Regions from separate parts of the Isoptericola sp. NPDC055881 genome, predicted to be linked through region 1. Evidence: predicted binding sites of a transcription regulator. Region 1 holds the regulator's gene; the other holds the start of a gene.
The links. Region 1 encodes HspR, which represses chaperone genes until heat shock. Its sites were predicted from a motif close to AAGTTGAGTCNNNNNGACTCAACTT; they were not measured.
Positions count from the first base shown of each region.

Region 2: the regulator HspR is predicted to act here: its motif matches at 1,755-1,779, upstream of ACWGKI_RS12895 (LppM family (lipo)protein).

Region 1 covers NZ_JBSHCR010000004.1:47,403-62,670, reverse strand. The annotation lists gene ACWGKI_RS02200 (DUF4956 domain-containing protein) at 72-674, shown strand; gene ACWGKI_RS02195 (VTC domain-containing protein) at 671-1,495, shown strand; gene ACWGKI_RS02190 (carbohydrate-binding domain-containing protein) at 1,530-3,254, shown strand; gene ACWGKI_RS02185 (NAD-dependent protein deacetylase) at 3,538-4,446, shown strand; gene ACWGKI_RS02180 (phytoene desaturase family protein) at 4,468-6,039, shown strand; gene ACWGKI_RS02175 (hypothetical protein) at 6,046-7,032, opposite strand; gene ACWGKI_RS02170 (nucleoside deaminase) at 7,071-7,502, opposite strand; gene upp (uracil phosphoribosyltransferase) at 7,690-8,325, shown strand; gene ACWGKI_RS02160 (sigma-70 family RNA polymerase sigma factor) at 8,392-12,408, opposite strand; gene ACWGKI_RS02155 (hypothetical protein) at 12,630-13,406, shown strand; gene ACWGKI_RS02150 (DUF1540 domain-containing protein) at 13,455-13,763, opposite strand; gene ACWGKI_RS02145 (heat shock protein transcriptional repressor HspR) at 13,934-14,362, opposite strand; gene ACWGKI_RS02140 (DnaJ C-terminal domain-containing protein) at 14,400-15,268, opposite strand, start outside.
Region 2 covers NZ_JBSHCR010000039.1:1,017-16,284, forward strand. The annotation lists gene clpB (ATP-dependent chaperone ClpB) at 1-1,703, opposite strand, end outside; gene ACWGKI_RS12895 (LppM family (lipo)protein) at 1,842-2,906, shown strand; gene ACWGKI_RS12900 (alpha/beta hydrolase) at 2,899-3,942, shown strand; gene ACWGKI_RS12905 (AlkA N-terminal domain-containing protein) at 4,018-5,676, shown strand; gene ACWGKI_RS12910 (methylated-DNA--[protein]-cysteine S-methyltransferase) at 5,744-6,289, shown strand; gene ACWGKI_RS12915 (cation diffusion facilitator family transporter) at 6,355-7,485, opposite strand; gene mnhG (monovalent cation/H(+) antiporter subunit G) at 7,510-7,866, opposite strand; gene ACWGKI_RS12925 (monovalent cation/H+ antiporter complex subunit F) at 7,863-8,258, opposite strand; gene ACWGKI_RS12930 (Na+/H+ antiporter subunit E) at 8,255-8,869, opposite strand; gene ACWGKI_RS12935 (Na+/H+ antiporter subunit D) at 8,866-10,461, opposite strand; gene ACWGKI_RS12940 (Na(+)/H(+) antiporter subunit C) at 10,461-11,045, opposite strand; gene ACWGKI_RS12945 (Na+/H+ antiporter subunit A) at 11,042-14,011, opposite strand; gene ACWGKI_RS12950 (ABC transporter ATP-binding protein) at 14,160-14,975, opposite strand; gene ACWGKI_RS12955 (ABC transporter substrate-binding protein) at 14,987-15,268, opposite strand, start outside.

The DNA.
Region 1 (15,268 bases):
GCGGCGGTGTCCACTGGGTGACGTCCCCACCAACGGACCGGGAACGGTCCATCCACGACCCCGGAGCCCCCATGCCCCCCGTCGCCCTGTACGCCGTCGACCTCGTCGCCGTCGCGATCCTGACGTTCGCGCTCTACTTCCCCCGGCACCGCCGCCGCGACCTCGTGGTCGCCTACCTCGGTGTCAACGTCGGCGTCCTGGCCGTCTCGGCCGTGCTGTCGTCGAGCACCATCGCCGCCGGCCTCGGCCTGGGGCTGTTCGGCGTGCTGTCGATCATCCGGCTGCGTTCCGACGAGCTGTCGCAGCGCGAGGTCGCGTACTACTTCGCGGCGCTCGCGCTGGGCCTGCTCGGCGGCATGGGCACGTCGACCGGGTGGCTCGGCCTCGCCGGGTCCGCCCTGATCCTGGTGGTGATGGCCGTGGCCGACCATCCCCGCCTGCTGGCCCGGCACGCCGCCCAGACGATCGTGCTCGACCGCGCCGTCGTCGACCGCGACGAGCTCACCGCGCACCTGGAGGCCCTGCTGGGCGCCCGCGTGCACTCCGTGAGCGTGCAGTCGATCGACCTCGCGAACGACACGACGCGCGTCGAGGTCCGCTACGAGCTGCCCCGCCCCGGTGCCCGGCAGGTCGCGCCCACCGGCGCGCACGACCACCTGACGGTGACCCGATGACGGCGGCGGCCGTGGGCGCGACGGCGCAGGACGTCGTCACCCGCGGGCTGGCCGGTGCCCGTCCGGTCACGCTGGAGGAGGTCGACGCGACCGCCGCGCTCCAGACCCGGGTGGACCGCAAGTACGTGCTCACCCCCGCGGAGGTCGCGGCCCTGCTGGCGGCGCTCGCCGCGCAGGCCGAGCCCCGCGTGCTGGAGATCGGCGGCGACCGCGCCTTCACGTACGCCTCCACCTACTACGACACCGCCGACCTGCTCACGTTCCGACAGGCCGCGCGCCGCCGGCGCCGCCGGTTCAAGGTGCGCACCCGCACCTACGTCGACACCGGCAACACGACGTTCCTCGAGGTCAAGACGCGCGCCGCGCGCGGCGTCACCGTCAAGGAACGTTGCCCGTGGGAGCTGTCCGCCCCGCTCGGGGGCGCCGGCCTGGAGTTCGTCGACGACCGGCTCGCCGCCGCCCGCCTCGACGCACCGCCGTCGGCCGACCTCGTCCCCGTGCTCCGCTCGGTGTACCGGCGCACCACGGTGCTGCTGCCCGACGCCCGCATGACCCTCGACTCCGGGCTGCGCTGGCGGCTCGCCGGCCCCGACACCGGCCCTGAGACTCTGCACGGCGACCGCACGGCCGACGTCGGCGACCTCGTGGTCGTGGAGACCAAGGCCGGCACCGCGCCGTCGTCCGCCGACCGCGCCCTGTGGCGTGCCGGCCACCGCCCCGACCGCATCTCCAAGTACGCGACCGGGCTCGCCACCCTGCGACCCGACCTGCCCGACCATCCCTGGCGCCGCCTGCGGCGCGAGCGGCTGGGCGTCGTCTGACCTCCCTGCACCCTGTCCCCTGAGAGGACCCACCATGCGCATCCCCCGCCCCCGCACGCTCTGGACCCGGACCCTGGCCGCCGCGGCCGCCGGCACCCTCGCCGTCGGCGCGCTCGCCGCCTGCGACGCCGGCTCCGCCACCTCTGCCGCGACGGAGGACGCCGGCACGACCGCCGCCGAGATCTCCGCGACGGACAACTCCGGCCGGTCCGCGCAGGACGTCCTCGCCGCGAACCTGTCGTCCGACGACACCGCGGCCCTGGCCGACGCGACCTGGGACACGGCCGACGAGGTCGCGGTCTCCCTCGACGGCGACACCGCCTCCGCCTCCGGGGACGGGGTCACCGTCGACGGCTCGACCGTCACGATCACGCAGCCCGGCACGTACCGGGTCTCCGGCACGCTCGACGACGGCCAGGTCGTGGTCGACTCGTCCGCCGACGGGGTGGTGCGCCTCGTGCTCGACGGCGCGGACGTCACCAGCTCCACCGGTGCCGCCGTCGACGTCCAGGACGCCGACCAGGTGTCCGTGGTCCTCGCCGACGGCTCCACCAACCGCCTCGAGGACGCGCAGGAGTACGCGGACACGACGTCCGACAACGCGGCCAACGCCGCCCTGTACTCGACAGCGGACCTGGCGATCTCCGGCACCGGTGCGCTCGAGGTGGTCGGCAACGCGAACGACGGCATCACCGGCAAGGACGGCCTCGTCATCGCGGGCGGGAACATCTCCGTCACCGCCGCGGACGACGCGGTCCGCGGCAAGGACTACCTCGTCGTGTCGGGCGGCACGGTCGACGTCCAGGCCGGCGGCGACGGGCTCAAGTCCGACGCCGACGACGACGCGACGGCCGGGTACGTCGCCCTCACCGGCGGCGACGTGACCGTCGACGCCGCGTCCGACGGCGTGCAGGGCTTCACCGACGTCGCCATCACCGGCGGCACCCTCACCGTGACCCGTTCCGAGGAGGGCATCGAGGCCGCGACCATCGCCGTCTCCGGCGGCGACACCGACATCACGTCCACCGACGACGGGCTCAACGCGACCGTGAAGGAGGCGGAGGACTCGACGTCCGACACGACCGATGACACGGCGACCGACGACCAGCAGGCCCCGCCGCAGGCGCCGGCGGACGGACAGGCGCCTGCGGACGGGGGCCAGCCGCCCGCGGACGGCGAGATGCCGCAGGGCGGGGGCGGCGGCATGGACGCGGTGCAGGAGGGCGCGTCGCTCACGATCACGGACGGCACGCTGCACGTGGACGCCGAGGGAGACGGGCTGGACTCCAACGGCGTGGCGGCGATCAGCGGCGGCGACGTCGTCGTCGAGGGCCCGACGAACGGCGGCAACGGCGCGCTCGACTCCGCCGGCGGTCTCACCGCCACGGGCGGCACGCTGCTCGCCGTCGGCTCGTCGGGCATGGCCGAGGCGCCCGAGACGGACTCGACGCAGGGCTGGGTGGCGCTGACCGCCGACTCGACCCTGGAGGCCGGCACCGAGGTGGCGGTCGTGGACGCCGACGGCGCGCAGGTCGCCACGATCACGCTCACCAAGAGCGCCCAGTCCGTCGTCTACAGCGGCCCGGAGATCACCGACGGCGCCACGTACACCCTCACCGCCGACGGCACCGAGGTCGGCACCGCCACCGCCGGCGACGCCCCCGCCGGCGGCATGGGCGGCATGGGCGGCGCGGGCGGCGGCCAGCCGGGCCAGGGCAACCAGACCGACCAGTCGTCGTCGAGCACCACCACGAGCTGACCGCGAGGTAGTCCAGCACCAGCCGAGGTAGTTCCGAACATGCCGAGGTAGTTCACAACGTGCCGAGGTAGTGGACCAGTCCACTACCTCGGCACGTTCGCCACTACCTCACGGAGCCGAGGACTACCTCGCGAGGCCCGCAACTACCTCGCGGGCCCCGCAACTACTTCGCGGGCCCCGCAACTACCTCGCGAAGCCCGCAACTACCTCGCGGAGCTGGGAACTACCTCGGCAGGTGGGGTGGCGCGCGTGGGCCGGCGCTCCGCGTCGTACGCTCGAAGGCGTGCAACCCGTTCCCCGGCCGCTCGCCCCGACGTACCAGGACCGGCGCTGGGAGCTCCCGCCGGACGCGGTGGTGCACCACGGCACGGTGGACGACGCGGTCCGGCTGCTCCACGGCCGCACGATCACGGCGCTGACGGGCGCGGGCGTCTCCACGGACTCCGGCATCCCGGACTACCGCAGCCCTGACTCGCCGAAGCGCGCGCCGATGACGTACCAGCAGTTCGTCGCCGACGAGGCGTTCCGCCGTCACTACTGGGCCCGCAACCACGTGGGCTGGCAGGTGGTGCACCGGACGGAACCGAACGCCGGGCACCGCGCGCTCGCCACGCTGGAGGGCCGGGGCGTGGTGCGCGGCGTCATCACGCAGAACGTGGACCTGCTGCACGAGGACGCGGGCTCCCGGCACGTCATCGACCTGCACGGCCGCTACGACCGCGTGATCTGCCTGCAGTGCGGGCGCGTCATCAGCCGTGCGCACCTGGCGGAGCGGCTGGACGCGCTCAACCCGGGCTTCGTCGAGTCGGTGCTCGCCGACGGCGCGACGGTGGCGGACATCGAGACCGCCCCGGACGCGGACGCCGTCATCGAGCAGACCAGCCACTTCGTGCCCGCCGCGTGCGAGTTCTGCGGCGGGGTGCTCAAGCCGGAGATCGTGTACTTCGGGGAGAACGTGCCGCGGGAACGGGTGGAGCGCGCCTACGCGCTGGTGGACGACGCCGACGCGCTCCTGGTGGCGGGCACGTCGCTCACCGTGATGAGCGGGCTGCGGTTCGTGCGGCACGCGGCCAAGGCGGGCAAGCCGGTCGTCATCGTCAACCGCGGCGAGACGCGCGGCGACCCGCTGGCCACGCTCAAGGTGGACGACGGCGTCACCGAGACGCTCGTCACGCTGGCCGAGCACCTCTGACGGTTGGGCGAGGGAGGCATCGTGCTGGACGCGGTCGTGGTCGGGTCGGGCCCCAACGGGCTCGCGGCCGCCGTCACGCTCGCTCGCGCCGGGCTGTCCGTGACGGTGCTGGAGGCGAACGCGACGGTCGGCGGCGGCGCCCGCACCCTCGCACCCGGGGACGACGGCGACCTGCTCGCCGGCCTGCCGGAGGGCGTCGTGCACGACGCGTGCTCCGCCTGCCACCCGATGGCCTGGGCGTCGCCCTTCTTCCGCGCCTTCGACCTCGCCGCGCACGGCGTCGAGCTGCTCACGCCGGAGGTGTCGTACGCCCAGCCGCTGCCGGACGGCCCGGCGGGGGTCGCCTACCGCGACCTCGACCGCACGGTCGACCGTCTCGGCACGGACGGACCCGCGTGGCGCGCGCTGATGGGTCCGCTCGCCGCGCAGTGGGAGGCCGTCGTCGCCCTCGCGATGGGCGACCACCGGTCGGTGCCGCCCGGGGTGCTCGACGCCGCCGACCCGGCGCGTGCCGTCCTCGCCGCCGCCCGGTTCGGCCTCGGGCTGGCCGAGCAGGGCACGTACGCCTGGGACGCGCGGTTCACCCAGGAGGCGGCCCCGGCCCTGCTCACCGGCATCGCCGCGCACACGATCGTGCCGCTGCCGTCCCTCTCCGGCGCGGGCACGTCGCTGCTGCTGGGGGCGCTGGCGCACGCGACGCCGCGCCGCCCGGGTGCAGGGTCGGGTGCAGGGTCACAGGCGGGCTCCGCCGAGCTCGCGTTCGACGGCGGGTGGGCGATCCCGCGCGGCGGGTCGGGCGCGATCACGGCCGCTCTCGTCGCGGACCTGGAGGCGCACGGCGGCACGGTCGTGACGGGCCACCGGGTGCGCACCCCGGCCGACGTGCCCGCGGCGCGCGTCGTGCTGTTCGACACCTCGCCCCGCACGCTGCTCGACGTCGTCGGCGCCGCGGTCCCCCCGGGCCTGCGCCGCGCGCTCGAGGCCTACCGGTACGGCAACGCCGCCGCCAAGGTCGACTTCGTGCTCTCGGGGCCGGTCCCGTGGGCCGACCCGGAGGTGGGTCGCGCGGGCACGGTGCACGTGGGCGGCACGCGCGCCGAGCTGGCCGAGGCGGAGGGCGAGGTCGCGGCGGGGCGGCACGCCGCCCGGCCGGTATGCCTGGTCAGCGACCCGACCGTCGTCGACGCCTCCCGGCGCGTGTCCACGTCCGGCGGCGAGCTGCGCCCCCTGTGGACGTACACGCACGTGCCCGCAGGCTCCGACGTGGACGTCACCGAGACCGTCACCGCGCAGATCGAACGGTTCGCCCCCGGCTTCCGCGACGTCGTCGTCGCGTCCCGGGGTGTCCCCGCCGCCGAGATGGCGGCCCACAACGCGAACTACGTGGGCGGCGACATCTCCGCCGGCGCCGCCACGATGTGGCAGATGGTCGCGCGCCCCGCCCTGCGCGCGGAACCGTACCGGGTCGCCGGCGGCGTCTACCTCTGCTCGGCGTCCGCCCCGCCCGGCCCAGGCGTGCACGGGATGGGCGGCTGGCACGCCGCTCGCCGCGCGCTGCGCGACGTCTTCGGCATCCGGGTCACCGCGCTGTGACGACCGTCAGCCCGCGGCCCAGCGGGTGCTGCGCTCGCGCAGGTCGGTGACGCCGACCCGACCCGTGGGCGAGAGTGTCGCCACGCGTCCCCGCGGGCCGAGCCCCGACCGGTAGCGCTCGGCGAGCGCGGCCTCCGCGTCGGCGTCGCCGCCGTCGGCGGCCACGAGCAGCGCGGCGAGGGCGTCGGTGAGGGTGTCCCACGCGTCGTCCGACAGCGGCACCGCGGGCACGTACCCGGGCGGCGAGGCGGCGGCGAGCGCCGTCAGGCCCGGGTGGTCGGGCAGCGCGCCCCAGAGGTCCCACAGCAGCACCTCCTCGCGCATCCGGTGGGCGAGCTCGAGCAGCACGTAGCCGCGCACGAAGTCCTTGCCGCCCAGCTCGGGCAGCTCCGGGGCGACGCCGTACGACGCCGGGTCGACGTCGCCGGCGCGGATGGCGCGCCACACCTCGGCGGCGGTGGGGAACGGTGACGACGGGCCGGTCGGCATGTCGTGCACGTCGAAGCCCCAGGACCCGTCCGGCGTGAGCTCCGGGTCCCAGCGCACCCAGCGTCCCCCGCCGTCGTCGGTGGCCTCCCAGTGCTCGACGACCACGTGGTCGTGGAAGAACGGCGGGTTGAAGTACCCGGCGAAGCCGATGCGCGAGCGTGCCGGCACGCCGTGCCGGCGCAGCACGCCGAGCGAGAACAGCGTGTGGTCGCGGCAGCACCCGGCGACGAGCTCTCCCGGCTCGCGGCCCTGCGTCAGGGGTCCGGGGCGGCGCTCGACGGCGGCGTCGAGCGTCGACTCCAGCCACCGGCGGTCGATGTCGGCGCGCTGGTCGTCGCGCAGCGGCACCCCGTCGGCGCGGTAGTGCACGATCGTCGCGCACGCGGCCCGTCCGACGTCGGCCGGCACGGGCGGCACGGCGGCGAGCAGGTCGCCGTGCGGGCCGGGGTCGGAGTAAGGGCTCTGCCGGGCGTAGTCGGCGAGGGTGGGGGCAGCGGTGTCCATCCTGGTATGACCTCCGTCGGCGGCGAGAGTCGTCGCCGTCAGCGGCGGGACTCGAAGAAGTCTCGCAGGATCCGCCCGCACTCCTCCTCGCGCACGCCGCCGACGACCTCGACGGCGTGGTTGGCGCGCTGGTCGCGCACCAGGTCCCAGACGGACCCGGTGGCGCCGGCCTTCGGGTCCCACGCGCCGAGCACGAGGCGGCGCACCCGCGCCGCGACGAGCGCCCCGGCGCACATCACGCACGGCTCCAGCGTGACGACGAGGGTGCAGCCCTCCAGCCGCCACTCGCCGCGGGTCGCCGCCGCCTGCCGCAGCGCGAGCACCTCGGCGTGCGCCGTCGGGTCGCCGGTCTCCTCGCGGCGGTTGCGCCCGAGCCCGACGAGCCGACCGTCCGCGTCGAGGACCAGCGCCCCGACGGGGACGTCGTCGCTGGCGAGCGCGTGCGACGCCTCGTGCAGCGCCAGGCCCATGAGCGCGTCCCACACGGCGCGCCGACCGCTGACCGTCTGCGGGGGGAACTCGCCGTCGGCCCAGGGCAGCGCGAGACCGCGCGGCCCGCGCCCAGCGCCGTCGTCGGCCATGTCCCTCCCCCGTTGTCAGACCCACGCCAGCGTATAGAGCGACGTGGGTCTGACAACTCCCGGTACCGTGGGGCCCATGCGCCTGCACGTCGCCGACCACCCGCTGGTGGACCACAAGCTCACCGTCCTGCGTGACGAGAACACCCCGTCGGCGACGTTCCGTCTCCTCGTCGACGAGCTCGTGACCCTGCTCGCCTACGAGGCGACGCGCCACGTGCGCACCGAACCCAAGGAGATCCGCACCCCGGTCACCACGACGACAGGCGTGCGCCTCAGCGACCCGAGCCCCATCGTCGTGCCGATCCTGCGCGCAGGGCTCGGGATGCTCGAGGGCATGACGCGCATGATCCCGACGGCGGAGGTCGGCTTCCTCGGCCTGCAGCGCGACGAGTCCACCTACGAGGCCGTCACCTACGCGAACCGCCTGCCCGACGACCTCACCGACCGGCAGGTCTTCCTGCTCGACCCGATGCTCGCCACCGGGGGCACGCTGGTCGCGGCGATCGACTACGTGCTGGAGCGCGGGGCGCGCGACGTCACCGCCGTCTGCCTGCTGGCCACGCCCGAGGGCCTCCAGGTGCTCGAGAACGCCGTCGGCTCGCGCGTCGACGTGCAGATCGTGGTGGCCGCGGTGGACGAGCGCCTCAACGAGCAGAAGTACATCGTGCCTGGCCTCGGCGACGCCGGGGACCGGCTGTACGGCATCGTCTGACCGGTTCGGAAGATCAGGACCGGGCGGTCAGGATCTGATCAGGCGGTCAGGATCAGGCGGGCCCGCTCAGCGGTACTCGCAGTCCCCGATCCGCTCCCACCTGGCGTGGTACCCGCTGCTGCCGGCCCAGCGCCCGGCAGCCTGGTTCCCCTGGGAGTCCTGGCCGTTGCCGTTCCCGTTGCCGTTCCCGTTGCCGTTCGCGCCGTTGCCCTGGTTCCCCTTGCTGCCGGTGTCGGCAGCGGCCGCGTCGCCGGCACCCTGGCTACTCTCTCCGCTGTTGGCCTGCGCGCCCACGTAGCGGTAGTTGCCACCGCGCCAGGACGCGACGTCGCCCACCTCGTGACCGGTGCCCCAGCGGTGCGGTGCGGCGCACCAGCCCGAGGTGCCGGTGAACGGGTCGACGACGAGGTCGGAGGACCAGTCGCCGGAGCTCACGGTGAACGTCGCCCCGCGGGGGCCGTCGACGGTCCCGGCTTCCGCGCGCACGCTCTGCCGGGCGGGCACCGTCGTCGTCACGCGGGCTCCGTTGGTGCCTTCCACGACGAAGTCCTGCGGGACGGACGAGCCCGTGTTGTCGAGCACGACGGAGACGGAGCGGGTCGACGCCGACCGCCAGCCGTTCTTCGTGACCTGGACGTCGCCCGGCTCCTGCCGGGCCTGCGGGGCGACGACGACGCACGACACGGCGTCGTAGGCGACGGTCCGCTCGACGACGAGGTCACGTTCCTCGACGGTCCGCGTCAGCCGCACGGTCGCCGATCCGGCGTCGGCGTTCAGGCCCCCGACGGACGTGGTGAGCGTGGCGGCCGACCCCGCAGGGACGCGCGACGGGTCGCCGTCCCCGAGCCGCGCCCTCCACCCGACCGCTCCCCGGTTGCGCACGGCCACGGCGACCTGCGCCTGGTCGTCGACGCACTGGGTCGCGACGCTCAGGTCGACCGCGTCGTCGGGCCACGTCGCGGTGGCGCAGCTCTCGAACGCCGGCACGTCCACGCTGGTCAGGCCGCGGCCGTCGGCGGTCACCGCGACCTTCTTCGTGTTCCACGGGACCGACACCTGGAGCTGGCCCTTCGCGCCGGCCGCGAGGACGGCCGCGCGGCCCTCCCCGGTGCCTTCCGACGCGGCGAACCGCACCGGGAACGTGGACCCCGAGTTGTCCACGGGGATGGTCACCGTGCGCCACGAGGTGTCGGCCGAGGAGTCGAACCGGCACTCGGCCGCGGTGAGCGCCGCGGGACCGCCCACGGCCGGGGCGAGCGACGCCGCCTCGTACCGCTTGACCGGCGCCACGGCGGGCACCACGCCCTGCGCGGGCTCGTCGCCGTCGGAGTCCGCCACCCAGCGGTACAGCTGGAACTCGGCGGTGCCCGCGTCGAGCGCCGTGCGGTCGGTCGGCACGACGAACGTCGCGGTCTCCCCCGGCGCGAGGCGCTTCTGCTCGGTGACCCCGCCGGCGGCGGACATGCCCGCCCGCATCGGCTCGTCGCTGATGTTGGTCAGCGTGCCGCGCACCTGCATGCGGCCGTCGTCGTCCGTGACCACGGCGGTGCTCGAGACGTCCCAGCGCGGGTCGTAGCAGTCGACGGCCTGGTGCGGGCCGCCCGGCACGGTGGTGCGGTAGGTCTGGCCGCCCAGCGTGGTGGACACGGCCCACGACGCCGCACCCGACGGCACGCGCAGCCCGTCCGGCACGTCCGCGGTGACCGACTCTCCCGGCGCGAGCTCCCTGGACGTCGGGCCGGAGCTCCCTGCCGCGTCGAGCCGCACGGTCACCACCTGGTCCGTGAGGTTGACGTACGTACCGCGGACCGCGGCGTTCGCCATGCCCACGCCGCCGGACGCGAGGCAGAGCGCCTGGACGGACCGTGCCCCGCCGGCGGCCCCCGCCCACGGCTGGGCCACCGTGACGGCGGCAGCCCCGGACAACGTGTGGGTCGAACCCGGCAGCTGGGGCGCGGCGGCGACCGTCACCGCTCCCGGCGTGGCAGTCCCGTCCGCGATGACGCGCAGCCGCACCGACCGCTGCTCGCCCGGTCCCAGTGGCGCGGCGTCCGCGGCGGCGACGCAGGTCCAGACCGTGCCGTCCGCCGTCGTCCCGTCCGTCGGGGGCAGGCACGTCAGGTCGCCGTCGGAGGCGACGGGCCGCAGGCCCGGCGGCACGGTCAGCGCGACGGACCAGCCGACGGCCGCCTGGTCGCCCGTGTTCCGCACCGAGACCGGCACCCAGGCGGAGCCAGGGTTCGACACGGGGACGACGTCGCCCGTGGATGCCGTGAGCTCGGCGCCGTAGGGCAGCACGGTGGTGGGCGGCAGCGTGAGCGCCTCGGGCGCGACGCCGGCGGCCCACACCGACCCGCCGATCACGTAGGCCCCGCCCGCGCTCGCGCGCACCGGCAGCGACCCGGTGACGGACCCGCCCGCCGGGATCGTGCCGAGCGTGCAGCGCGCCGTGCGGCCGGTCGCGTCGGTGGGGTTGCAGGCCAGGGCGTCGGCGGCGATCGTCCCGACCGTGGTCGCCCCGACGGACGCGACGGGCAGCGCCAGGTCGACCCCGGCGGGCAGCGCGACCTCGACCACCGCCTCGTCGGCGTCGGCGCCGCCCGTGTTCGCGACCGTGAGGACCAGGGGCTGGCTGGTGCGCGGCTGGAGCGGCGTGGCCGCCGCAGAGACGGCGAGGTCGGCGACCGGCGGGAACGGCGTGGTGGGGAGCAGGTTCACGGGGTTCGTCGGGTCCGTGCTGGGGTCGTCGGCGTCGCCCGGCTCGTCCGTCCTGACCTCGCCGGGCTCGACCGCGACGTCCGTCGTGTCGCCGGGCGCGGCCCACGGCCGCCCCTCGACCGTCACCGGGGCGGTCGGGGCCGCCGCCGGGGGCTCGTGGCTGGTGCCGATCGCGTTGAGGACGGTCACGACGCCGACCGTCGCGACGGCGACGGCGCTCGCCGCGGCCGCCACCCCCGCCGTCGTGCCCATGACGGCGCCCGCGGCCGCCGCGGTGCCCGCCGTGGCCGCGGTGGCCGCCGACCCGGTGGCGACGCTCGCCGTGGCCGCGCCGGCCAGGGACGCCGCGCCACCCGTGGCACCGCTGGCGGCGGCCGCCGTCGAGCCTGCCGCCGCCCCGGTCGAGATGCTCGCCGCGCCGCCGGCGCCCGTGGCGCCGACGGTCGTCCCCGTGACGCTGCCGGTGACCGTGCCGACGGACGTCGCCCCGGCAGCCGCGCCGCTGCCGGCCGCCGCGCTGCCGACCGCTCCGCCCAGCGCGCCGACCGTGCCCCCGATGGGCAGCGCCCCCACGACGGCGAGGCCCGCCAGCCCGACGATGAGGGGCGCGACGACGGCGCGCATGCCGTGGGCGACGTCGCCGAGCTCGAGCACGAGCGAGCGGCACTCGCTGCACGACTCCAGGTGGGTGTCGACCTTCGCGACCTCGCGCCGCGCCAGGCCGCCGCGCACGTACGCGCCGAGCAGCGGGTTCACGGCCCGGCACCCGTCGGTGGGTGCGTGCGTGAGGTGCTCCTGCAGGTACCCGACCCGCAGTCCCTCGCGGGCGCGGTAGGCGAGGGCGGAGACGCCGTTGGGCGTCAGGCCGAGGATCGGCGCCACCTCGGCCGGCGTGCGGCCCTCGATCTCCGTGTACCAGAGCACCGCCTGCCAGCGCTCCGGGAGCGCCTGGTAGGCATTCTTCACGACGGACCGCTCGAACCCCTCGAACGTGGGGACGTCGGTGGAGTCGACGAGGCCGAGCGCGGCCTCGAACGTGCCGTCGTCGGCCGTGGGGCGGGTGCGCCGCACCCCGCGCGCGAGGTCGGCGGCGAGCCGCCGCACCACCGTCAGCAGGTAGGCGCGGAACGTGGCGTCGGGGCCGCCGCCGTGCTGCAGCACGTCGAGCACCCGGTGGAACGCCTCCGAGACGAGGTCGTCCGCGTCGGCCGCGGAGCGCACGTACTGCCTGGCCACGGCGCGGGCTGCCGGCACGTGCCGGACGTAGAGAGCACCGAACGCCTCGAGGTCGCCTCCGCGCACGTCCAGGATCAGCTCGGCGTCACTGCGTGCCGAGTCGTCCGACCCCACGTAGACGTCCGTCATGGCCGACCTCGCTCTGGCTCTCCCACGCGATGCTCCCGCGCAGACTCCCGTACTGTACGTGCGCGCAGCCGGTCGTTGAGGGGTGAACTTTCTCAAGAAAGACGCAGGATATCCGCAAGTTTCCGTGCCTCAGGCAGCGGAAAGCGCCTCCGCGACAGTTCTCGCCCGTGTCAGTGGGGCGCAACTGCGTCATGATGGCTGCCCATGGGGCTCCCATCATCATGAACCGGTCCACGAGCGGGCCCACGGACGCGCCCGAGCTCCCCTCCGAGGTGCTCGACCGTTGGCGCGCGACGAGCCTTGCCGACGTCTGGCTGCGCCCGGACGACTGGTACCACCCGGCGGTCGACGCGCTGGTCGAGGCGTTCGACGACGGCCGGTCGCCCCACGCCGCCGCCCACCGGCTGGGTGCCGCGCGCGGGCGCGCAGGCGTCGGGCTGGGCGAGACGCTGGACGACGTGGAGTGCCTCTACCGTGCCGCCCACCGCGCCCCGGACCCCGACGCGATCCGTGCGGTCGCCGTCGGCTGGGTCCGTGGACGCGACACCGAGCCGGCCCTGAGCGGGCTGCGCGACCCGGGCACCGGGCTGCCCACGCGGGCCTACCTCACGGAGCGGCTGCGGGAGACGTACGGCGCGGCCGTCGGGTCCGAGCACGACGTGCCGACCACGCACTGCCTCGTCGTCATCGACGTCGCCGTGGACGGGCTGGCGCCCTGGGACCGGGCCGCGCGGTCCGCGACCGTGGGCCGCGCCCTCGAGCAGGTCTTCGGGGAGGGCCACCCGATGGCGGCGCTGACCGACGGCGTCTTCGCGGTGCTGACCCGCCGCGACGCCAGGGTGAGCGACCTGGCGAAGACCACCCGCCGGGTGGTCGAGCGCAACGCCGCGCTCATGGGGATCGGGGACACGATGCGGCGCCCCACCCGGGTGTGGGTGGAGCGCCTGCCGACGTCGCACGCCGCGGCCGCGGAGCTGCTCACGCAGCTGACCCGCTGACCGTCACGCTGCCCCCCGCGCTGACCGCCACCTGGGTGCCGACGAGGCTCAGGGGTGCGAGTAGGTGAGGCAGTCGGCGTGGCTCTCGTCGTCCGGGCCGGGCCCGACGCGGATCGCGGCCGCCGCGCACTCGAGCTCGTGGTTGTGGACGCAGTCCCCGCGCTGGCACGCCCCCACGTGGGCGACGACCTTCTCCAGGCCGCCCTTGGCGCTCAGCGGGATGAACGTGGCGCACGACGCGTCTCCGGTGTGACCGGCGATCGTCACCGCACCGGCGTGACAGCCGTGGTCGTGGTTGTAGCCGCAGCCCTCGACGGTGCACTCGGTCACCTCGGGCATCTCCATCAGAGTGCTCATCGTGCGCTCCTCGCTGCTCGCCGTCGGCTCGCGCCGCCTTGAGCCAGGATAGGACTCACGCACGGAATATGCGATGCGAATTCGCCCTCGAATTCAGCAAGGAAAGCCTCACCTATTGCGACGGGATTTAGCGAAGAATTGCATGGCGAAAAGACGGCGGGCGGCGGCTCTCAGCCGCGTCGGGGCAGGGGGCGCCAGAGCACCAGCGCGCCTTCCGCGGCGTCCAGCTCGGACCGCTCGGCGCGCCGCACCCGCTGACCGCGGCGCACGACGACGACGTCGCCCGACGAGCCGGCGGCGAACACCCGGCCCCCGGGCTGCATCGCGAGCGCGGTGAGGCGTGCCTCGAGCTGGGCCACGTGCTCCTGCAGGTCGAGGATGCGCCGGATGCCGGCGAGGTTGATCCCCTCGACCTGCGCGAGCCGCTGGACCTCCAGCAGGCGGGACACGTCGCGCTGCGAGTACCGCCGCCCCCGGCCCGCGGTGCGGCGGGGCGTCACCAGGCCGAGCCGGTCGTACTGGCGCAGGGTCTGCGGGTGCATCCCGGCGAGCTGGGCGGCCTGGGACACGGTCAGCACCGGGGCGTCCTCGGTGACCATCGCTACCTCCCTCGCACGGTGCACGTCGCCCGGGCCGTCACTCCGCGGCGCGCTGCGCCAGCCCTGCCCGGACGTCCTCGTGGTCGCTCTCGGCGGCGAACGCCTCGAGCGCCTCCTTCGCCTTCTTGCTGAGCTTCTGCGGCACCGCGACCTGCACGGTGACGAGCAGGTCGCCCTGCGCCTTCGTCGTCCGCACGCCGCGGCCCTTGACCCGCAGCACGCGGCCGGACGGCGTGCCCGCGGGCACCTTGAGCCGCACGGTGCTGCCGTCGAGGGTGGGCACCTCGAGCGTGGTGCCGAGCGCGGCCTCCGTGAACGTGACGGGCACCGACATGCGCAGGTTGACGCCGTCGAGCGTGAACACCGGGTGCGCGGAGACGTGCACGGTGACCACGAGGTCGCCCGCCTCACCGCCGCCGGAACCCGGCCGCCCCTTGCCGCGGATGCGCAGCTTGCGGCCGTCGTTGACGCCCGCGGGGATCTTGGTCTTGACCTTGCGGCCGTCCACCGTGAACTCCACGGTGGCGCCCTCCACGGCCGTGCGGAACGGCAGCGTGGTCTCCGCCGCGACGTCCGGGCCCTTCTGCGGTGCGGTGAAGCCGGCGCGCCGGCTGCCGCCGCGGAAGCCGCCCTGGCCGCCGAGCATCGAGCTGAGGATGTCCTCGAAGCCGCCGGCGCCCCCGCCCTGCGGGTACTGCGTGTAGCGGGCGTTCGGGGCGCCTCCGCCGAACATCGACCCGAACACGTCCTCGAAGCCGTTGCCGCCGCCACCGGGGCCCGCCGCGAACCGGGCGCCGCCACCGGCCATCGCGCGCACGGCGTCGTACTGCTGACGCTGCTCGCTGTCCGAGAGGACGGCGTACGCCTCGCCGATCTCCTTGAACTTCGCCTCGGCCGACGCGTCAC
Region 2 (15,268 bases), on a different contig from region 1:
TTCTCGGACTCCCCCTGCAGCAGGCGTCCGGCGGGGATGCCCGTCCAGGCGGAGACCACCTCGGCGATCTCGTCCGAGCCCACCTTGTCGGCGATCATCGGCGCCTGGGCGTCCGCGACGTCCTCGGCCTCCTGCGACGCCTCGGCGCGCTCTGCCTCGTCGAGCTCGCGCTCGACCTGCGGGATCTCGCCGTACAGCAGCCGGGCGGCGGACTCGAGGTCGCCTTCGCGCTGCAGCCGGTCGGACTCCGTGCGCAGCTCGTCGATGCGGGCGCGCAGGTCGCCGACGCGGTTGTGCCCTGCCTTCTCCGACTCCCACCGCGCGGTGAGCGCGGCGAGCTGCTCGCGCGTGTCGGCGAGGTCGGCGCGCAGCCGCTCCAGGCGGTCCTTCGACGCGGCGTCGTCGGACTCCTTGAGCACGACCTCCTCCATCTCGAGGCGCGTGACGGCGCGCTGCAGCTCGTCGATCTCGACGGGCGAGGAGTCCATCTCCATCCGCAGGCGCGACGCGGCCTCGTCGACGAGGTCGATCGCCTTGTCGGGCAGCTGGCGGCCGGTGATGTACCGGTCGGAGAGCGCGGCGGCGGCGACGAGCGCGGAGTCGGCGATCGTCACCTTGTGGTGCGCCTCGTACCGTTCCTTGAGGCCGCGCAGGATGGCGACGGTGTCCTCCACGGACGGCTCACCGACGAACACCTGCTGGAACCGGCGCTCGAGCGCGGGGTCCTTCTCGATGTGCTCGCGGTACTCGTCGAGGGTGGTGGCGCCCACCAGCCGCAGCTCGCCGCGGGCGAGCATCGGCTTGAGCATGTTGCCCGCGTCCATGGCGCCCTCGCCGCCGGCCCCGGCGCCGACGACGGTGTGCAGCTCGTCGATGAAGGTGACGACCTCGCCGTCGGACGCGGTGATCTCCTCCAGGACCGCCTTGAGCCGCTCCTCGAACTCGCCGCGGTACTTGGCGCCCGCGACCATCCCGGCCAGGTCGAGCGCGACGAGGCGCTTGCCCTGCAGGGAGGTCGGCACGTCGCCCGCGACGATGCGCTGGGCGAGGCCCTCGACGACGGCCGTCTTGCCGACGCCGGGCTCGCCGATGAGGACGGGGTTGTTCTTGGTGCGGCGGCTGAGCACCTGCACGACGCGGCGGATCTCGGCGTCCCGCCCGATGACCGGGTCGAGCCGGCCGTCCCGGGCGCGCTGCGTGAGGTCGGTGCCGTACTGCTCCAGCGCCTTGTAGGTGCCCTCGGGGTTCGGGCTGGTCACGCGCGACGAGCCGCGGACGGCGGGCAGCGCGGCGCGCAGGGCGTCGGCGGTGGCGCCCGCCCCGGCCAGGGCCTGCGCGGCGGCGGACTGCCCGGCGGCCAGGGCGATGAGCAGGTGCTCGGTGGAGACGTACTCGTCGCCGAGCGCCTCCGCCTCCTTGCCGGCGTTCTCCAGGACGGCGCTCATCGCGCGCGACGGCGAGGGCTGGGCGACGGCGTTGCCGCTGGCCTGCGGGAGCGCCACGAGGGCCGCGCGGGCGCGCTGGCCGATCTGCTGGGCGTCGGCGCCGACGGCCTCGAGCAGGCCGACGGCCACGCCACCCGACTGCTGGAGCAGCGCCTGCAGCAGGTGCACCGGCTCGAGCTGGGGGTTGCCGGCGGCGGCCGCCGACTGGACGGCGTCGCCGAGCGCCTGCTGCGACATGGTCGTGAGCTTGATGTCCATGGAACCTCCGGGGATGACACGGGAAAGACGTCTGTGGAGGGAACGTCGTCAAAGTTGAGTCTATTCCGCTCAACTTTGGACGCAAGCCCCTGTGGACGCCCGGTGGCTCACCGCGCGGCGCTGCGGGATGCTGGGCCGGTGACCACTCCAGCCCGCGGCCCGCTGCGCCGCCTCCGCACCGCGATCGCGGCGACGCTCGCCGCCGTCGGACTCCTCGCCCTGTCCGGGTGCATGAAGGTCGACCTGGACATGACGCTGTCGGAGGACGACACCGTCTCCGGCACGATGATCATGGCGGTCTCCAACAGCCTGGCCGAGACCATGGGGATGAAGCCCGGCGACCTGTGGAAGCAGGCCGGCGGCGAGGTGGGCCAGTCCGCACCGCAGGGCGCCACGCAGGAGCCGTACTCCGACGACGAGTACACGGGCACCAAGTACACGTTCACCGACACGCCGATCGGCGACATGTCCGGGTCGGGCGACGAGGACCTGACCATCACGCGCGACGGCGACAACTACGTGGTCGACGGCACGCTCGACCTGTCCCAGGGCGCCGACCAGCTCAAGTCGCTCCCGCAGAAGGTGCAGGACGCCTTCGACGTGCAGATCTCCATCACCTTCCCCGGTGCCGTGAGCGACGCCAGCGGCCAGATCGAGGGCAACACGGTCACCTGGACGCCGCAGCTCGGCGAGACCACCGAGATCCACGCGGTGGGTGCCGCCGACAGCGGGGGCGGGTTCCCGTGGTGGATCGTCGGGCTCGTCATCGGCCTGGTCGTCATCGCGCTCGTCGTGTGGCTCGTCGTGCGGAACAACCGCCGGCCCGCGCCCGTGACGGGCTCCGCCTCCGGGGACGCCGCGCTCGCCGCGGAGGCTGCCCCCGGGACCGTGCCCGCGGCGGGACCGACGCCGCACGAGCAGGTCTTCGGCGGCGCGCCGACCGCGCCGACCACGCCGACCACGCCGACGACCGGCCCCATCGCCGAGCCCTTCGAGCCCGAGCCCGCACCGCCGGCCGGGCCTGCGGCGGACACCTCGACCGGCCCCGTCGCAGAGCCGCTGGAGCCCGGGCGCCCCGGCGAGGAGGAGGCGTACCGCCAGGAGCCCGGCCCCGTCGAGCCCCGGCCGGACCAGGACCGCCCCGACGGCCCGGGGGCCGCGCCGGGTGCCCGACGCCCGACCGACCCGCCGCAGGGTGCCTGACGCGCAGGCCGCGCCGGCCCCCGCTGGGCCCTGGCGCGAGGACATCCTCGGCCCGGAGTTCCAGGCGCGGACCCTCCCGCTGCCCGGCGGTGCGGAGGCCGTGCTGGTGCGGCACGTGCCGTCCACCCCGGAGCCTGCCGGCCCGACACCAGCCGCCCTGGCAGCGCCCGCGCTTCCTTCTCCGGGGGCGGGCACTGGTCGGCCGGCGCGCATCGCCGTGCTGTACGTGCACGGGTTCGTGGACTACTTCCTCCACCCGCACGTCGCGCGGGCGTTCGCCGCGCGCGGGTACGCCTTCTACGCCGTCGACCTGCGCGGCCACGGGCGGGCGCTCGCCGCGCACGTGGCCGCCGGCCGCGACCCCAACCTGGTCGACGACCTGGCCCTGTACGCGCAGGACCTCGACGCGGCCGCCGCCGTCGTGCGCGCCGCGGGGCACGAACGGCTGGTGGTGCTCGGGCACTCGACAGGCGGGCTGATCGCCCCGCTGTGGGCGAACGGACGGCCAGGCCGGGCCGACGCGCTGGTGCTGAACAGCCCGTGGCTGGAGCTCAACGAGAGCTGGCTGATGCGCGGCCCGGCGACCTGGGCGATCGACGTGGTGGGGCGGTTCGCGCCTCGGCTCGCCGTGGGCTCGCTCGGGGAGCACTACGGCACGGCCCTGCACCGCGAGACGGGCGGCGAGTGGGACTTCGACCTGGCGTGGAAGCCCCACGCCGGCTTCCCGGTCCGCGCCGGCTGGTTGCGCTCGGTGCGGCGCGCGCACCGTCGGGTCGCGCACGGCCTGGACCTGACGATCCCGATCCTCGTGCTGGCCTCCGACCGGTCCGGCCCGGCGCGGTCGTGGCACCCCGACCTGGTGACCACCGACTCCGTGCTCGACGTCGTGCACATCCGCGACCGCGCCCCACGTCTGGGCAGGGACGTCACGGTGCGGACCGTCGCCGGCGGCGCGCACGACCTCGCCCTCTCACCACAGCCCGCCCGCGACACGTACCTCGTCACCGTCCTCGACTGGGTCGAGTCGCTCCCGTAACCACCGGCCCGCGCGTCTAGAGCCATGTCCGATTCCCGCTAGCCCGAGACGCCGGGCTCGCGTGAGGATGAGGACATGACGACGACAGCGCGGCCCAGCACCCCGGCCCAGACCGCGAGGACGGAGGACCCGCAGGTCTTCGCGGAGCGGTACCGGGCGATCGCGGCCCGCGACACCCGGTTCGACGGGCAGTTCTTCACGGCCGTGCGCTCCACCGGTATCTACTGCCGCCCGTCGTGCCCCGCACGCACGCCCAAGCCGGAGAACGTCACCTTCTACGTCACGTCGGCGGCGGCGCACGAGGCCGGCTTCCGCGCCTGCAAGCGCTGCCTGCCCGAGGCCGCGCCCGGGACCCCGGCCTGGGACCTGCGCCACGACCTCGCGGGGCGCGCGATGCGGCTCATCGCGGACGGCGTCGTCGACCGCGAGGGGACGGACGGGCTCGCCGCCCGCCTCGGGTACAGCGCGCGGCACGTGCACCGGATGCTGTCGGCGGAGCTCGGCGCCGGCCCTCTCGCCCTCGCCCGTGCCCAGCGGGCGCAGACGGCCCGCAGCCTGGTCGTCGGGTCCGACATGCCGCTCGCGGACGTCGCGTTCGCCGCCGGCTTCGGCTCGATCCGCCAGTTCAACGACACCGTCGCCGAGGTCTTCGACACCACGCCGAGCGACCTGCGCGCCCGCGCCCGACGCCGTCCCACCGCCGTCCCACGCGCGAGCGCTCGCGTCGTGCCGCCCGGGACCGCGGGCGAGCAGGTGCTCGCCGGCGGTGCGGCGTCCGGGGCGGGCGGGGAGGTCGCCCGGGTCCGGCTCGACCTCGAGCTGCCGGTCCGCGAGCCGTACGACGCCCGCGGGGTGGTGGCGTTCCTCACGGCCCGCGCCGTCGACGGCGTGGAGGTCGCCGACCTCTCCGGCGCGGACGTGCGGTACGCCCGCACGCTGCGACTGCCCCACGGCCCGGGCGCGGCCGAGGTCGTCGCGGGGCCCGGCGTCGGGCGCGGGCGGGTGGCGGTGCGGCTGGAGCTCGCGTCCGCCGCGGACGTCTCCGTCGCGGTGGCGCGGCTGCGCCGGCTGCTCGACCTCGACGCCGACCCGGCCGCCGTCGACACCACCCTCGCCGACGACCCCGCCCTCGCGCCGCTCGTCGCCCGCACCCCCGGGCTGCGCGTCCCCGGGACGGTGGACCCGCACGAGATCGTGGTGCGCGCCATCGTCGGCCAGCAGATCAGCGTGGCCGCGGCCCGCACCCACCTGGGCCGGCTCGCCGCCGGCGCGGGCAGCGCCTACGACTCGGCAGTGCCCGGCCTGACCCGCCTGTTCCCGACGCCCGCCCAGGTCGCGGCGTCGGCAGCCGACCACCTGCGCCTGCCCGCCCGGTCGCTGGCCACCGTCACGGACACGGCCCGCGCGCTCGACGACGGCTCCCTCGCCGTCGGCGTGGGCGACGACGGCGACGAGCTGCGCGCCGCGCTCGTCGCCCGGCGCGGCATCGGCCCGTGGACCGCGGCGTACGTGGCGATGCGGGTGCTGCGCGACCCGGACGCCTGGCTCGACGGCGACGTCGCCCTCCTCGCGGGCGCGGCCGCCGCGGGCATCGACCTGCCCGGCGTGCCCGACGACGCACCGCGTGCCGCCCGATCCCGCGCCCTCGCCGCCCGCGCGGAGCAGTGGGCGCCCTGGCGCTCGTACGCCGCCATGCACCTGTGGCGCGCCGCCCTCCCGCCGACCAGGCGGTAACGCACCTTCTCGACCCGCTTTCCGGGTACAACCACCTGTTCGGCATCCGACATCACGGAGAGAAACCATGTCTGCTCGGACCACCACCCTGACCACCCCCGACGGCCCGTTCACCGTCGTCGTCGCACCCGACGGCACGGTGCTCGCCTCCGGCTGGACGACGGACGCGGACGCGCTGGTCGGGCTCACCCACCCCGACGTCCGGCCCGCCGCGACCGTCCCCGTGCCGGACGACGACCCGGCGGTCGCGCCCGCCGTCGCCGCGGTGCGCGCCTACTACGCCGGCGACGTGCGCGCGATCGACGCCGTCCCCGTCCGGCAGGTGTCCGGCCCGTACCGCGCGCACGCGTGGGACGTGCTGCGCACGGTCGACGCCGGCGAGCCGGTGACGTACACCCGGTACGCCGAGCTCTCCGGACGGCCCGCCGCCGTCCGCGCGGCCGCCGGCGCGTGCGCGATGAACGCGGCCGCCCTCTTCGTCCCGTGCCACCGGGTGCTGCGGACCGACGGCAGCCTCGGCGGCTTCCGGTACGGCCTCGACGTCAAGCGCAGCCTCCTCGCGCACGAGGCCCAGCACGCCCCCGCCGGAACGTCATCGAGCGTGCTGACTTGATCCTCGAACGGCGAGTTTGAGGATCAAGTCAGCACGCACGATGCCGGACGGGTCAGGGGCGGGCGTCACACCAGCGACGGCTCCTCCGGGGTCGAGACGGTGAAGACGGCACCGGCGATGACGGGCACCCGGGTGGCGGCCCGCTCGAGGTCGTCCAGCCGCCGGGCGACGTTCGACTCGGGCTCGTTGCCGCTGAGGTCGACGCTCGCGACGAGGTACAGGGACCGCGGCCCGACGTACTCCAGCCGCAGGTAGGTCACGCGCTCCACCTGCGGCATGGTGACGAGGTGCGCGAGCACGGCGGCCCGGGTCTCGGGCCGCGCCGCCTCGCCGACGAGGAAGCGGCGGTTGCGGTCCACCAGGACGAGGGACACCACCGCCAGGACGACGCCCACGACGATCGACCCGAGGGCGTCCGGCACGGGCGACCCGGTGAGCTGGTGGGCGAGCACACCGGCGAACGCGACGACGAGCCCGACGAGCGCCGCGGCGTCCTCCGCGAAGACGGCCCGCAGCGTCGGGTCGGACGTGACGAGCACGTGGTGCAGCACGTCGTGCTCCGCCTTCTTCGCCTCCGCGCGCGCCTGCCGGCTGGCCTGGAGGAACGACACGCCCTCGAGCACGAACGCCACGCCGAGCACGGCGTAGGCGACGCCGTAGTCGCTGGCGGGCTCGGGGTGCACCAGCTCCTGGATGCCGTGCGTGATGGACACGCCCGCGCCGACGGCGAACAGGCCGATGGCCGCGAACATGGACCAGACGTACGCCTCGCGTCCGAAGCCGAGCGGGTGCAGGTGGTCGGCGGGGCGGCGGGAGCGCCGGTCGGCGACGAGCAGGAAGATCTCGTTGCCGGTGTCCGCCCACGAGTGCACGGCCTCGGCGAGCATGGACGCCGAGCCGGTGATCACGGCCGCCGCGGTCTTCGCGGCGGCGACGACGGCGTTCGCGGCGAACGCGATGACCACCGTGAGCGTGCTCTCGCCGCCGTCGGTGTCCTGCACGACGCGCGGGCTGACGCCCGGGTGCGGCGGGGCGGCACCGGGCTCGGGCTCGGCAGGCCGCGCGAGCGCGGCGAACGGGTCGGGCTGGGCCGGACCGCCGGCGGGGTGCTCGTCGGGTCGCCCGGTGGAGGGCCCGGCAGCAGGACCGGCGGCAGGACCGGCAGGAGGATCGACAGGGGGCTCGGCAGGGCGCATGCGCCCCGGTCTACCAGCCGAGGGTCAGTCGGGCTCGCCGAACTCGTTGGGGCGCAGGTCCTGCGGGTCGACCTTGCCGGTGCGGAAGCCGGCCCGTCCCACCATGTGCGCGGCGACGGGAGACGTCGCCAGCTGGAACGCGACGACCAGCACGAGCATCGCGACGGCCGACCAGCTGCGCACGCGCAGCGCGAGCGCCGCGAGCATGAGCACCAGCCCCAGCACCTGCGGCTTGGTGACGGTGTGCATGCGGGCGAGGAGCGACGGGAACCGGACCAGCCCGACGCCCGCGGCGAGGGTGAGGAAGGCCCCGGCGAGCAGGCACACGGCGGCGACCGTGTCGGCGATCGTGGTCCACACGCCCGGTTCGACGTGGGTCATCGCGAGCCACCTCCGTCGTCCTCCGGCTCGGCCTCGGCGCCGCGCGGCCCGTCGCGCTGCTCGCCGCGGGGCACGTCGGCGGCCCGCGCCTGGGCCGCGACCTCCTCCGGCGTGCGGACCCGCCACTCGCCGTCGGGCTCCTTCGCGGCGAACCGCGACATCGTCACCGAGCCGACGAAGCCGACCATGGAGAGCGCGACGAGGATGGGGATGGTCTCGGTGCGTCGCGACCAGAACGCCTCGATGGCGATGGCACCGACCAGCGTGATGGTGAGGGCGTCGAGGGCGACGGCGCGGTCGAGCATGGACGGACCGCGCTCGACCCGGACCAGCGCGAGCATCGCCGCGACGGCCACGAGCACGGCCGCCGCGATCACGGCGGCGAGGATCATGCGTCCCCCTTTCCACGTCCGGTGTGCACGGCACCCGCGGTGTCGTCGTCGGGCGCGAGCCCGCATCGGGCGAGCAGCGACCTGCTGGCGAACGCACGCAGCACACGCTCCTCGAGCGCGAGCGTGTCACGACGCACCGCCTCCGGCCCGCCGGCGCCCTGGATGTCGAGCACGTGCAGGTAGACGACGCCGGTGCTGCGCCGCGCCTCGACGACGAGCGACCCGGGCACCAGCGACGACATCACGGCCGTGATGGTGAGGTACGCGTCCTCGGGGTTGCGCAGCCGCACCGCGACGATCGCGCCCTGCGGCGTCGGACCGGGCCGGACGGCGGTCCACGCGACCTCGAACGACGCGAGGAACAGGTCGGAGACGAACCTGCCCACCAGGACGGCGACAGGCCACGGCCGCACCGTGCCGTGCATCGTGACGTCGGGGAGCGGGAACAGCGTGACCACGACGGCGGCGATCAGGGCGCCGGCGATGACGTTGGCCCACGACAGGTCGCCCCACAGCAGCACCCAGATCGCGGTCAGCAGCGTGAGCGCGTGCCACTGCGAACCCAGCCCTCGCAGCAGCTCGGCGGGTCGTCGGCGCGGGTACGGGCTCACCGGTCACCTCCGTCGTGGCTGTCGTCGCTCACCGCGACGGACTCCCCCTGGCCGCGGTCCGCCCCGCCGGGGAAGACGGCGTCCACGTACGTGTGCCCGTCCATCGACGCGGTGGCGGCACGCTCCGCGTAGCCGTACAGCGGGCCGGCGACGACGGTGAGCAGCAGGCCGAAGGCGACGAGCGCCCCCGTGGGCCACACCATCCCGCGCGGCAGCGGCACGTCGGACTCGATCTCCTTCGACGGCGCCTGCCAGAACGCCTTGTTCCACGCCTTGACGATCGCGTAGAGCGTGAGCAACGACGTCACGACCGACCCCACGACCAGCACCCACGCGAGCCCCGTCCCGACGCGCGCCCCCTCGGTGAGCAGCCCCACCTTGCCCAGGAACCCCGACAACGGCGGGATGCCGGCCAGGTTCAGCGCGGGCACGAAGAACAGCACGGCCAGCCCTGGCGCGAGCTTCGCGAGGCCGCCGAGCCGGTCGAGCGACGTCGACCCGCCCCGCCACTCGACGAGCCCGACGACGAGGAACAGCGCCGTCTGGACAGAGATGTGGTGCACCACGTAGTACACGGCCGCCGCCGTGCCCGCCTCGGTGGCCAGCGCGATGCCGAAGATCATGTAGCCGATGTGGCTGACGAGGGTGAACGAGAGCAGACGTTTGACGTCGTTCTGCGCCACGGCGCCCAGGATGCCGATGACCATCGTGAGCAGCGCCAGCACCATGAGCACCTGGTCCACGGTGGGGTTGTCCGGGAACAGCAGGGTCTGCGTGCGCAGGATGGAGTACACCCCCACCTTGGTGAGCAGGCCGGCGAACACGGCCGTGACCGGCGCCGGCGCCGTCGGGTAGGAGTCGGGCAGCCACGCGGACAGCGGGAAGATCGCGGCCTTGATCCCGAACGCGAGCAGCAGCAGGAGCTGCAGCGCGGTGCGCACCGTGGGGTCGATGTCCGGCAGCCGCTCCGCGAGCTGCGCCATGTTCACCGTGCCGGTCGCGCCGTAGATCAGCGCGATCGCCGTGAGGAACAGCAGCGACGACATGAGCGTGACGATGATGTACACGGACCCGGCCCGGACGCGCTCGGCCGTCCCCCCGAGGGTCAGCAGCACCGCCGACGACGCGAGCAGGATCTCGAAGCCGACGTACAGGTTGAACAGGTCGCCGGTGAGGAACGCGTTCGCCACGCCCGCGGCCAGGATCAGGAACGTCGGGTGGAAGATCGCGACGGGGATCGGGTCGCCGCGCCTGCCCTCCGGGTCGTCGTCGCCCTCGGGGACGCCCTGGCCCAGGGAGTACAGGAGCACGCACAGCAGCATCACGAACGAGACCGTGAGCATCACCGCCGAGATGCGGTCGGCCACCAGGTCGATGCCGACGGGCACCGCCCAGCTGCCCACCTCGACGACGATCGGCCCGGAGTCGGCGGCGAACAGCAGCCCCACGGACGCGGCGAGGGCGGCAGCGAGCGCCGTCACGCTGATGATGCGCTGCACGCGGGCGTGCCGGTGCAGGGCGAGCGTGAGACCGGCCGCGAACAGCGGCAGCATGACCGGCAGCGGCACGAGCGTCTCGACGGACCACGGCATCACGGGCGCTCCTCGGTGTCCGTGCCGCCCGTGCCGCCCGTGCCGGGCGCGCCGCCCGCGTCGTGCGTCGGCCCGGTCCTGCGGTCGGCCCGGCGCTCGCGGCGGTCGTCGTCGCTGTCGTCGACGTCGTCGTGCGCGTCGGCGGCTTCCTCGTCGAGCGTCTGGTCGAGCTCGGTGTCGTCGGCGTCCTCGAACGCGGGCGCGTTGAGGGCGGCGTGCCGGGCGACGCGGCGGTCCTCGACGTCGTCCGCGACCTCGTCGTGCCCGTGCAGCTGCCAGGACCGGTAGGCCAGGGCCAGCACGAACGCGGTGAGCGCGAGCGTGATGACGATCGAGGTGAGCACCATCGCCTGCGCCAGCGGGTCGCTCATCCGCACGCCGTCGGGGGCGTTGCCGATGATCGGCGACGCCCCGGAGCGGCCGCCCATGACCAGCAGCATGAGGTTGACGCCGTTGCCGATGAGCACGAAGCCGAGCAGCACGCGCGTGAGCGGGCGCTCCAGCATCAGGTAGACGCCGGTCGCGAAGAGCACGCCGATCGCGAGGACCAGCACGGCGGAGGGGGTGTTCTCGAGGACGGTCATCGGGTTGCCTCCTCGTGCCGGGCGTCGTCTGCCGGGTCGGGCGCGCCGGGCGCGGCGACCTCGCCGACGAGGGTGCGTGCGGGCAGCGGGCCCTGCCGGTCGATCTCGGCGCCGAGCGTGCGCAGCAGGTCGAGCACCAGCCCGACGACGACGAGCATCACGCCGATGTCGAAGAACAGCGACGTCACCAGGTGGATCTCGCCGAGGACGGGAGCGTGCAGGTTGAGGACGGTGCTCTGCAGCACCTCCTGCCCGGCGACGAGCGTGGCGAGCCCGACGCCGGCGGAGAGGAACAGGCCGGTGCCGAGCAGCACGCCGGGGCTGACGGGCGCGGCTTCACCGAGCTCGTACCGCCCGCCCGCGAGGTAGCGCACGGTGAACGCGATGCCCATGACGAGCCCCGCGGCGAAGCCCCCGCCCGGCGCGTTGTGCCCGCTGAACAGCAGGAACAGGGCGAACACGATCATGGCGTGGAAGATGACGCGGGTGATGACCTCGAACATCACGGACCGTCGCTCGGGCTCCATGGTGCTGCCGGCGGCGAGCCACACCCGCCGGGTGTGCGGGTCGGGCCGGCTGACCTCCTCCACGCGGGACAGGCGCAGCACCTCTCCGCTGCGCTGGCGCAGGAAGATGAGCGACGCGACGCCGGTCGCCGCGACGAGCAGGACGGAGATCTCGCCGACGGTGTCCCAGGCGCGGATGTCCACCAGGGTCACGTTGACGATGTTCTTGCCGCCGCCCCACGTGTACGCCTCGTCGGGGAAGTGGGTGCTGATGGGCGTGGCCACCCGCACCAGCGGGGCGGCGACGGTCAGCGCCATCATCACGAGCCCGGTCACGACGCCCAGCACCAGCCGCACCCAGCGGCTCGCGGCGAGCGGCCGGTCGGTGAAGTACGGCGGCATGCGTCGCAGCACCAGCACCATCACGACCAGCGTGATCGTCTCGCAGAGCACCTGCGTGAGGGCGAGGTCGGGGGCGCCGTGCAGCATGAACAGCGTCGCGTTGGCGTAGCCCGCGACGCCCACGAGCACCACGGCCTTGAGGCGGCGGCGCGCACGGGCGGCGAGCACGCAGGAGATCGCGATGATCGCGACGACGGCGGCGTCGGCCGGACGGTCCCACGCCACGACCTGCAGGCCCGGCGTGCCGCCGACCAGACCGGTGGCGATCACCGCGCCGGGGGCGACGGCGAGCACCACGAGGATCATGCCGAGGTAGACCGGCAGGGAACCGCGCTGCGTGGCGGCGGTGACGTCGGCGGCCAGGTCGTCCAGGCGGCGCATGGTGCGCCGGTAGGTGACCTCGGCGCTGCGCGGCGACCAGAAGAAGTCCTGGGCCCGCTCCACCCGCGACCGCTGCCAGAAGAGCACGAAGCCGGCGAGGAGCACGAGCACGGTCAGCGCGAGCACGGGCGTGAACCCGCCCCACAGCGTCAGGTGGCCCGCGTCGCCCGTCGGGTAGAGGTCCGCGTACGGGGCGAGCAGCCGCTCCCCGACGGCCGGCACGAGCCCGACGGCGAGGCCGAGGGCCGCGAGCACCAGGGGCGGGGTGACGAGCAGCCACGGCTGCCGCCGCACGGGCGTCGCCGACGCGGGCTCCGCCGCGGCGTCGCGCGTCGTCGCCTCCCCGCGCACGGCCTCCGCCCCCGGGCGCCGCTTCGTGCCGAACGCGCCCCACACGAACCGCAGGCCGTACGCCACCGTGAGGGCGGACCCCACCACGAGCGCGCCCAGCGCGACCGCCTCGACGGTCCCGGCGCCGTGCGTGACGTCGTGCCACAGGCCCTCGAGCGCGGCCTCCTTCGCGACGTACCCGGCGAACGGCGGGAACCCGATCATCGACGCGGTCGCGAGCACGCCGGCCGTCGCGGTGAACGGCATCGTCCGCCACAGCCCGGAGAGCTTGCGCAGGTCACGCGTGCCGGTGGCGACGTCGACCGCCCCGACGACGAGGAACAGCGCCGCCTTGAACATGGCGTGCGCGCCGAGCATGGCCAGGCCGGCGAGCGCGAGCGCCTTCGAGCCGAGCCCGAGCAGCAGGATGATCAGGCCGAGCTGGGAGACGGTGCCGAACGCGAGGACCAGCTTGAGGTCGTGCTGGCGCAGCGCCTGGTAGCCGCCCAGCAACAGGGTGCCGCCGCCCAGGACCAGGACCAGCCACCGCCACACGGGCAGGTCGGCGAACGCGGGGGCGAAGCGCGCCACCAGGTAGACGCCGGCCTTCACCATGGCCGCGGCGTGCAGGTAGGCGGACACCGGCGTCGGGGCAGCCATGGCCGCAGGGAGCCAGAAGTGGAAGGGGATGAGCGCGGACTTGGTCGCCGCGCCCGCCAGCAGGCACACCGCCGCCCAGGTGACGGCGGTACCCGACGGCGGGTCTGCGACGAGCTCCGACACGCGCCAGGTGTCGCCGGCGACGCCGAGGATGATGAGCCCCACGAGCATCGCGAGCCCGCCCGCCGTCGTGACGACGATGGCCTGCATCGCTGCGCGGCGGGAGGCCTTGCGGTCGGCGTAGTGGCCGATCAGCAGGTAGGAGAAGACGGTCGTGAGCTCCCAGAACACGAACAGGAGCAGCAGGTCGTCGGCGACGACCAGGCCGACCATCGCGGCGGCGAAGGCCGTCAGGACGGCCGCGAACCGCCCCAGCCCGAGGGCGTCGCGCGCGAAGTAGGCCGAGCAGTACAGGAGGACGAGGGCGCCGACGCCGCCGACCACCAGCAGCATGAACCACGCCAGCGTGTCGAGCTGCAGGGTGATCGAGAGGTTGAGGCCGGGGACCCACGGCACCTGGGTGGTCGGGAAGTCTCCCGCCGTGACCCGGGGGGTCATCGCGAGCGCGTAGGCCGCCGCCGACGCCGGCCCGAGGGCCAGCACCCAGAACGCCCGTCTGCCCAGCCATGCCACCAGAGCCGGCGCCGCGAGGGCCAGCAGGAAGGTGAAGAGCAGCACTGGGAGCACAGCACTCCGTCCGGTCGAGGGGCGGGGCGATGCCCTTTACCTTACCGGCAACAAGCGATGGTCCCGGTGCGAACGAGCTGACACGTGCGTGTGACCCGGGCCGCTCCCCGCCCTCTCGGGCTGGCGGGGCGGGGAGCGGCCCGCGTCGTCAGTCCCCGCCGGGCGACCCGAGCAGCTCGCGCACCCGCCCCGAGACCCGGCCGAACTCGGCGTCGCGCACCGTCTCGCCGTAGTCGCGCTCGGCCGGCAGGTCGACCGTGAGCTCCTCGATGATCGTGCCCGGGCGGGGGCCCATGACGACGACGCGGTTGGCGAGGTACACCGCCTCCGCCACCGAGTGGGTGACCAGGAGCACCGAGATGCCGGTCTCGCGCCAGATGCGGTGCAGCTCGACGTTCATGCGCTCCCGGGTGAGCGCGTCGAGCGCGCCGAACGGCTCGTCCATGAGGAGCACGTCCGGCTCGTGCAGCAGGGCGCGGCACAGGGACACGCGCTGCTGCATGCCGCCCGACAGCTCGTGCGGCATCGCCTTCTCGAAGCCGGACAGCCCGGTCATCTCGACCAGCTCGTCGCACCGCCGCCGCGCGGTGGCGCCGTCCATGCCACGCATCTCCGCCTGCAGCAGGATGTTCGCCCGGACGTCGCGCCACTCCAGCAGCGCCGCGCGCTGGAAGACGAAGCCGATGTCCTGACGGGGCCCCCGCACCACCTCGCCGCGCAGCCGCACCTGCCCCGTCGTCGGGGCGGTCAGGCCCGCCACGACCTTGAGCAGCGTGGACTTGCCGCAACCCGACGGCCCCGCGATCGTGACGAACTCGCCGCGCGCGAGCCGGAGGTCGACCGACCCCAGCGCGGGTGTCGACACCCGACGGCTGCGGAACGTCACCGAGACGTCCTCGACGTCGACGACGGTGTCGGTCGCGGTGGTCCCGCCCGAGAGCCCGCCCGTGGTCGTGGTGGTCATGACGCCTCCGTTCAGTTCGCCGGGGCGAACGAGTCGTCGAAGTAGTCGTCTGCCGTGGTGCCCTCGGCGATGAGGCCGGAGCTGGACAGCACGTCCAGGGTCGCCGCCCAGTCCTCGGGCGCGTTCACGCCGGGCGCCTCGTCGGCGGTGGCGTCGGTGTGCAGCAGGTCGATGGTCTGCTTCCACTGCTCGGTGAGCACGTCGGCCGCGGGCATCTGCGGGTCCTTGCCCTCCATGGAGGCGACGGCGGCGTCCGGGTCCTCGGCGGCCGCGGCGAACGCCTCGGACGTCGC